2 regions of the Actinocrispum sp. NPDC049592 genome follow, and region 2 is predicted to be linked to the other one. Evidence: riboswitches for the same ligand, from Rfam matches in the RefSeq annotation. Region 2 holds a riboswitch; the other holds the start of a gene.
The links. Region 2 has a riboswitch for glycine ahead of glyA (serine hydroxymethyltransferase). Riboswitches for the same ligand answer to the same signal wherever they lie in the genome.
Positions count from the first base shown of each region.

Region 1: it holds a riboswitch for glycine, as region 2 does, so the genes downstream of both, gcvP (aminomethyl-transferring glycine dehydrogenase) here and glyA (serine hydroxymethyltransferase) in region 2, are expected to answer to the same signal.

Region 1 is NZ_JBFAPA010000016.1:20,300-24,507, reverse strand. Features, by position in the region: gene garA (glycogen accumulation regulator GarA) at 39-488, shown strand; gene AB0J95_RS33635 (bifunctional nuclease family protein) at 948-1,421, shown strand; gene AB0J95_RS33630 (MerR family transcriptional regulator) at 1,651-2,226, shown strand; glycine riboswitch at 2,281-2,369, shown strand; gene gcvP (aminomethyl-transferring glycine dehydrogenase) at 2,522-4,208, shown strand, end outside.
Region 2 is NZ_JBFAPA010000026.1:27,792-31,999, reverse strand. Features, by position in the region: gene AB0J95_RS46080 (L-serine ammonia-lyase) at 1-577, opposite strand, end outside; gene glyA (serine hydroxymethyltransferase) at 574-1,815, opposite strand; glycine riboswitch at 1,936-2,022, opposite strand; gene AB0J95_RS46070 (histidine kinase) at 2,141-3,241, shown strand; gene AB0J95_RS46065 (response regulator transcription factor) at 3,238-3,897, shown strand; gene AB0J95_RS46060 (OsmC family protein) at 3,955-4,208, shown strand, end outside.

The DNA of each region.
Region 1 (4,208 bases), on a different contig from region 2:
TTGCTGGAACAAGCGAGCACAGCAGGAGGAGAGCTCAGGTGAGCACGAACGACGGACCCGGCGTTCCGCCGGAGCAGTCTCCGGAGCGGACCTCCGTCTTCCGGGCCGACTTCCTCGCCGATGTCGAACGCGGCGAGGCGCCTGCCCAGCCGGAGCCGCCCGTCGCCGGGATCGACGCGCTGCCGGCCGGATCGGCCCTACTCGTGGTGAAGCGTGGGCCCAACGCGGGCTCCCGGTTCCTGCTGGACCGGGACACCACCAGCGCGGGCCGCCACCCGGACAGCGACATCTTCCTCGACGACGTCACGGTCTCCCGCCGGCACGCGGAGTTCCGCCGCGAGGGCGGCGACTTCGTGGTGATCGACGTGGGCAGCCTGAACGGCACCTACGTCAACCGCGAGCCGGTCGACCAGGCCGTGCTGGCCGGCGGCGACGAGGTTCAGATCGGCAAGTTCCGGCTGGTGTTCCTGACCGGCAGCCAGGCGTAACAGAGGGCGGATATGCACTGGGTGACCTGCGGGGGTCGCCCGGTGTGGATCGGCCCGCAGTTGGCCACCGCGGACCGGGGTGCACACTCCGGTCCGCGGTCTTGCTTTGCCCGCCGGACCGCAAAACCCTTAGGGGAGAACGAAATCGCGAACACGGCAGGTTCGTGCCGGGCGATTTCGTGCCCGCGTGGTGACTCGGCGTCGCACCAGGCCGCTGACGAGCCATTACGCGTTTCGCCCGCCCGGCCCATACTTTCGCGCCGGTTTCGTTCCGGGCACGTACCGCTTGCGTGAAATAGGGTGTGACGTGCACATGGTGGGCCGATCGTGATCGATCTGGTTGCATGGGATGTCAAGCGTGAGGCCCGGATGGCGGGTAGCGTCAAAGATGACGATGCGCGATCCTCAAGGCAGCGGGGGTCGTCGCGGTTCGAGCGTGCTCCAGGGAGGCGATGGCCGATGAGCGAGATGCGCGTCGTTGGCGTGCGGGTCGAGCTGCCCGCAAACCAGCCGATCTTGTTGCTGCGCGAGACCGAGGGCGAACGTTACCTGCCGATCTGGATCGGCTCGGTCGAGGCGACCGCCATAGCGTTGGAACAGCAGGGAGTCCGGCCCGCGCGGCCGCTGACCCACGACCTGCTCAAGGACGTCATCGCGGCGCTGGGCCGTGAGCTGGAACAGGTCCGCATCACCGACCTGCGCGAGGGCACGTTCTTCGCCGAGCTGGTGTTCGACGGGGACATCCGGGTGTCGGCCAGGCCGAGCGACTCGGTGGCGCTGGCGCTGCGGATCGGGGTGCCGATCCACGCGGAGGACTCCGTGCTGGCCGAGGCGGGCCTGATCATCCCCGACGAGCAGGAGGACGAGGTGGAGAAGTTCCGCGAGTTCCTCGACTCGGTGTCGCCGGAGGATTTTAGGGGAGCGGACACCTGACCGCACGCCGCAGGTCGTCCGCTGAACAGGTTTCAAACCTTCGAGTGGTGTGTACCACGTCACCCGCTCTCCGCGCGTCGCGTTGACCGGGGTGCCCTCCCGTCCTACCGTCAATGAAGAGCCAACGACGACGATCCACCTGAGTAAGGGCGGATCGGCGTCGGATGCTCATGACCCCGGCTGGGCCCGCTCTGGGGGCGGGCGCCGGGAACGATGGGAGGCAGGCGTGATGGTGGAGCATCGGCCCGAGAGTCCGCTCGGCGGCGTGGACGCCGGAGAACAGGGCGAGCTGTTCCCGGATGCCTCACTGCCGGACGAACTGGTCGGCTACCGTGGTCCCGCCGCGTGCCAGATCGCGGGCATAACCTACCGGCAGCTGGACTACTGGGCGCGCACCGGGTTGGTCGCCCCGTCCATCCGCACGGCCCAGGGATCGGGCAGCCAGCGGCTGTACTCGTTCAAGGACATCCTGGTGTTGAAGGTGGTCAAGCGCCTGTTGGACACCGGGGTGTCGCTGCAGAACATAAGGGTCGCCGTGGATCACCTGCGCCGCCGGGGCGTGCGTGACCTCGCGAAGATCACCCTGTTCAGCGATGGGACGACCGTCTACGAGTGCTCCTCGCCCGAGGAGGTCGTGGACCTGCTGCAAGGCGGCCAGGGCGTGTTCGGGATCGCGGTCAGCGGCGCCATGCGCGAGATCAGCGGCACCATCCACGAGTTCCCCGCCGAGCGGGCCGACGGTGCCGAGCTGATCCCGCATGACGACGAGCTGTCCGCCAGGCGACGCGCGCGCAGCGTGAGTTGAACCCCAGATGATCTGCGGTTGACCGGTCGCGCGGTATCCTCTGCGGGTAGTCGCTGATCTCACGCGGGAGAGACCGGTTCTCCGGCGCCGAAGGAGCAATTCCTCCCCGGAACCTCTCAGGCACAAGGGACCGCATGAGGGAGACGCCTCTGGAAAGCGGGCCGCGAGGCCCCGCCGACGGTGAAAGCCCGCATTGGCGCGGGTGAAACTCTCAGGCGCCCGCGTGGCATGGACAGAGGGGGAGGGCTGACGCACCTTGCCCGCACCCCGCCCGGAGGCCGAGATGACTGCCGAGATGTCACTGGACCGGATGTCCCTCGCCGCGCTTGAGCACGGCACGCCGTTCACCGACCGGCACATCGGGCCGCGCCCCGAGCAGCTGACCCGGATCCTCGAGGCGATCGGCGCCGCCGAGCTGGACGACCTGGCCGAGCGCGCGGTGCCCGCGTCGATCCGCGAGACGAACCTGGCGATGCACCTGCCGCCGGCCGCCACCGAGACCGAGGCGCTGGCCGAGCTGCGGGCGCTCGCGGCGCGTAACCGGCCGATGACGCAGATGATCGGCCTCGGCTACTACGGCACCCAGACCCCGCCGGTGATCCTGCGCAACGTGCTGGAGAGCCCGGCCTGGTACACGGCGTACACGCCCTACCAGCCGGAGATCTCGCAGGGCAGGCTCGAGGCGCTGCTGAACTTCCAGACCATGGTGGCCGACCTCACGGGCGTGCCGGTCGCCAACGCGTCCATGCTCGACGAGGCCACCGCGGCCGCCGAGGCGATGACCCTGGTGCGGCGCGGTGGGAAGTCGCGCTCGGCCCGGTTCGTGATCGACGCCGACACGTTCCCGCAGACCATCGCGGTCATCGAGACCCGCGCGGAGCCGCTGGGCATCGAGGTCGTCGTCGCCGACCTGACCCACGGCCTGCCCGAGGGTGACTTCTTCGGGGTGCTGCTGTCCTACCCGGGTGGTTCGGGTGTCGTGCGGGACCACTCGCAGCTGATCGCCGAGGCGCACTCGCGGGGTGCCCAGGTCGTCGTGGCGGCGGACCTGCTGTCGCTGACGCTGCTGCGGTCGCCGGGTGAGATCGGCGCGGACGTCGTGGTCGGTACGACCCAGCGGTTCGGTGTGCCGATGGGCTTCGGCGGCCCGCACGCCGGGTACATGGCCGTGCGCAAGGGTTTGGAGCGCCAGCTGCCCGGCCGGCTGGTGGGGGTGAGCACCGACGCGGACGGCTCGATGGCCTACCGGCTCGCGCTGCAGACCCGTGAGCAGCACATCCGCCGCGAGAAGGCGACCAGCAACATCTGCACCGCGCAGGTCCTGCTCGCGGTCGTCGCGTCGATGTACGCGGTCTACCACGGTCCCGCGGGCCTCAAGCAGATCGCCGCGCGGGCCCACCGGATGGCCGTCGTGCTGGCCGCCGGTCTGCGGGCCGGCGGCGTCGAGGTCGTGCACGACCAGTTCTTCGACACGCTGCGGGTGCGCGTTCCGGGCCGGGCCTCGGACATCGTGCGGGCGGCGCGGGACCTGGACGTCAACCTCTGGCAGGTGGACGGCGACCACATCTCGATCTCCTGCGACGAGACCACCACCCGCGCACACCTTTCCCTGGTGTGGGAGGCGTTCGGGCTCACGGCGGACGCGGACGCGCTCGATCTGTCCACTTCGGACGTCATCCCGGCGCAGCTGCACCGCACGTCGGAGTACCTGACGCACCCGGTGTTCCACACGCACCGCTCGGAGACCGCGCTGCTGCGCTACCTGCGGGCGTTGTCGGACAAGGACGTCGCGCTGGACCGGAGCATGATCCCGTTGGGGTCGTGCACGATGAAGCTCAACGCCACCGCGGAGATGGAGCCGATCACCTGGCCGGAGTTCTCCTCGCTGCACCCGTTCGCGCCGGCCGAGGACGCCGCCGGGCTGCTGAAGATCGTCACCGACCTGGAGGACTGGCTCGCCCAGATCACCGGCTACCACGCGG
Region 2 (4,208 bases):
CGACCGACAGGCCGTTGAGCAAGCAGTGGTCCAGCAGCTCGGCGCCGGTGCGGAACGGGTAGGTCACGACCGTCGTGTCCGGCACGATCCGGAGTTCACCGGTGGCCTCGGCGTCGACGACGAACCCGCCGCCGACCGAGTAGTACATGTGCGAGGCCAGCTCGGCCCCGGAGGCGTCCAAAGCCGCGAACCGCATGCCGTTGGGGTGCGCGGGCAACGACTTCCGCCGGTGCATCACCAGGTCGTCGTCCTCGACGAAGGTGATCTCGTGCTCCCCCATCAGCCGGAGCCGCCGGGAGGCCCGGATCGCGGCCACGCGAGGCGCGACCGTGTCGGTGTCGATGTCCTCCGGCCGTTCACCCTCCAGCCCGAGGATGACCGCCGCCGGGCTGCCGTGCCCGTACCCGGTGGCGCCCAGCGAACCGAACAACTCGGCCTTCACCGAAGCGGTCTCCGAAACAACTCCGGAGGCCGCGAGCCCCGAAGCGAAGGTGCGCGCGGCCCGCATCGGGCCGACGGTGTGCGAGCTCGACGGCCCGATCCCCACGCTAAACAGGTCGAACACACTGATGGTCATGACAGCCCCGGGTAGAGCGGGAATTTGCCGGCCAGCGCCTGCACGCGGGCACGGGCCGGTTCGATGTCCTGACCGGTGAGTACCTCGGCGATCACGTCCGAAACCTCCGTGAACTCCTGCGCGCCGAAGCCGCGCGTGGCCAGCGCGGCGGTGCCGATCCGCAGGCCCGAGGTGACCATCGGCGGCCGCGGGTCGAACGGCACGGCGTTGCGGTTGACCGTGATGCCGACGCTGTGCAGCAGGTCCTCGGCCTGCTGTCCGTCCAGTGTGGACTCTCGAAGGTCGACGAGCACGAGGTGGACATCGGTGCCGCCGGTGAGCACCTTGATGCCCGGCAGGCCGTTGAGCCGGGCCGCGAGGATCTGCGCGCCTTCCAGCGTCCGGCGCTGCCGGTCGGCGAACTCCGGGCTCGCGGCGATCCTGAACGCCACCGCCTTGGCCGCGATCACGTGCTCCAGCGGGCCGCCCTGCTGACCGGGGAACACCGACGAGTTGATCTTCTTGGCCAGCTCCTGGCGGGACAGGATCACCCCGCCGCGCGGGCCGCCGAGGGTCTTGTGCGTGGTCGTGGTGACGATGTCGGCGAACGGCACCGGGTTCGGGTGCAGCCCGGCCGCCACCAGGCCGGCGAAGTGCGCCATGTCGACCATCAGGTACGCGTCGACCGCGGACGCGATCCGGCGGAACTCGGCGAAGTCGAGCTGCCGCGGATACGCCGACCAGCCCGCGATGATCAACCGGGGCTTGTGCTCGACCGCCAGCCGCTCCACCTCGGCCATGTCGACCAGGCCGGTCTCGGCCGACACGTGGTAGGCGACGACGTTGAACAGCCGGCCGGAGAAGTTGATCCGCATGCCGTGCGTGAGGTGCCCGCCGTGCGCGAGGTCGAGGCCGAGGATGGTGTCGCCGGGGTTGAGCAGGGCGAGCATCGCGGCCGCGTTGGCCTGGGCGCCGGAGTGCGGCTGGACGTTCGCGTGCTCGGCGCCGAACAGCTCCTTGACCCGGTCGATCGCCAGCTGCTCGACCACGTCGACGTGCTCACAGCCGCCGTAGTAGCGGCGGCCGGGATAGCCCTCGGCGTACTTGTTGGTGAGCACCGATCCCTGCGCCTCGATCACCGACACCGGCGCGAAGTTCTCCGAGGCGATCATCTCCAGCGTGCCGCGCTGGCGGTCCAGCTCGGCGGCGACGGCCTTGGCCACCTCGGGGTCCACTGTGGACAAAGATTGATCGAACATATGGGAGCTCCTCCAGTTCGGGTACGGAACTCCCCCTCTGTCGTGGTACCTGAGAGCTTCGCCGCGGACGCGGCTTGCACCGTTGGTGAGGTCCCGGACGGACCTGCTTTCCAGAGTGGCCTGGCCGGGGCGGTAGCTGGACCTGAGAGATTGCGGGGAGGTTTGCTCCTTCGGTGCTCCTTGCGGAGACTCTCCCGCCTCGGCTCGTGACGGCGCCATATTCAGTTGCCGTCAAACTACGCTGCCGACCAGGCGGGAGTCCACCTCGGGGATGACGTTCCACAGCTGGACGCGCCATGCGGAACACCTTCGATACCGTCGGGCCGTGCCTGGTGACCGTCCGTTCCTCGCCCGCCGGCCGCAGCTGTGGGAGCTGGTCGCGTTCGACTCGGCCGTCGCGGCCGCGATGACCGTCGCGCACCTGACTTTCCTGGACATCGTCGACGCCCAGCCGTCCTACAGCGGCCCGCTCTGGTTCGGCTGGGTCGTCGCGATCCTGTCCGCGGCGCCGCTGGCCGTGCGGCGGCTCTGGCCGGTGCCGAGTTACGTCGTGGTGCTCACCTTCTCGTTCGCCGCGAACGTCGTGAACGCCCTGCGTGAACCATGGATACCGGCTGTATGCATCTTGTATACGCTGTGTGTGCTGAACCGCCGCCCGGTGCCCGCGCTCGCCGCCGGTCTGGCCGCGTCAGCAGCGGCGAGCCTGATCAACGGGCTGAGTACGCAGTCGTGGCGCGATCCGGTCGGGTACTTCCTGTTCGTGGCCGCGATCATGCTCGCCGGGTGGACCATGGGCCGGGCCGTGCAGGCCCGTCGCGACTACGCGTCCCGCCTGGTCAACGACGAACGCCTGCGGATCGCCCGCGAACTGCACGACATCATGGCGCACAGCATGAGCCTGATCGCGGTGAAGGCGGGCATCGCCAACCACGTCGCCGACCAGCGCCCCGAAGAGGCCCGTGACGCGCTGCGGATCATCGAGGCGACCAGCCGGGCCACCCTCAACGACATGCGGCGGATGCTCGGCGTGCTGCGATCCGAGACCGCCGACCTGGCTCCGGCGCCGAGCCTCAGGAACCTCCCTGAGCTGGTCGAACGCGCCCAGGCGGCGGGCGTGGACGTGACCTTGGACGTCACCGCGGCGGAGATCCCCGAGGCTTTGGGACTGTCGGTCTACCGGATCGTCCAGGAGGCGCTGACCAACGTGGTCAAGCACGCGGGCCCGGTGACCTGCACGGTCCGGGTCGTGGTCGAGGATGGCGAGGTCCGGGTGGACGTGACCGACACCGGACCGGGTGGGACGCCGGGGACCGGGCATGGCCTGGTGGGGATGAGGGAGCGCGTGACGATGTACGGGGGCAGTTTCGCGGCCGGGCCGCGGCCCGAGGGCGGGTTCGCCGTGTCGGCCCGGATGCCCGTGTCATGACCATCCGGGTGGTCGTCGCCGATGATCAGGCGCTGGTGCGGGGCAGTTTCCGGGTGTTGGTCGACACCGCGCCCGGGCTGGCCACGGTCGGTGAGGCGGGCAACGGGATCGAGGCGATCGCCGTCGCCCTGGCCGAACGACCGGACCTGGTGCTGATGGACGTCCGGATGCCGGAGATGGACGGGATCGAGGCCACCCGGCGGATCTGCGCGGAGATCCCGGAGACGCGCGTGCTCATGCTGACCACGTTCGACCTTGACCAGTACGTGTACTCGGCGCTGCGGGCGGGTGCGAGCGGGTTCCTGCTCAAGGACACCCCGCCCGCGGACCTGCTGGCCGCGATCCGGGTGGTGGCCGCCGGGGAGAGCCTGCTGGCGCCGAGCGTGACCCGGCGGCTGATCGCCGAGTTCACCAGCCGGCCGGAACCGTCCGCGCCGATGGCCCGCGAGCTGGCCGGGGTGACCGAACGCGAACGCGAGGTCCTCGCCCTGGTCGCCCGCGGCCTGTCGAACGCCGAGATCGCCGAGCACCTGCACGTCGGCCTGGCGACGGTGAAGACGCACGTGAGTCGTTTGCTGGCGAAACTGCAGGCCCGGGACCGCGCCCAGCTGGTGATCGTCGCCTACGAGACGGCCGTTGTGCGGCCACGGGACTGACCCGCGATCTCCCTCACCTTCGGGCATTTCCGGCGAGATCCGTGCGTTAATGCTGCTGTGACTACGAATCCCGCGCCCGTCCGGATCCGCCGGGACGCCCCGGCCAGGTTCACGGCCATCAACGGCCGTGGCGCCGAGATCAGGATCGGCCGCTCCCAGGACGGTGCCGACTTCTCCCCGGTCGAGCTGCTAATGGCGGCCCTGGGCGCCTGTGCGGGCCTGTCGGCCGACCACGTGATCTCCCGCCGGATCGGCGAGGACGCCCCGATCGACGTGGTCGTGGAGGCGGACAAGGACCTCGACGCCGACCG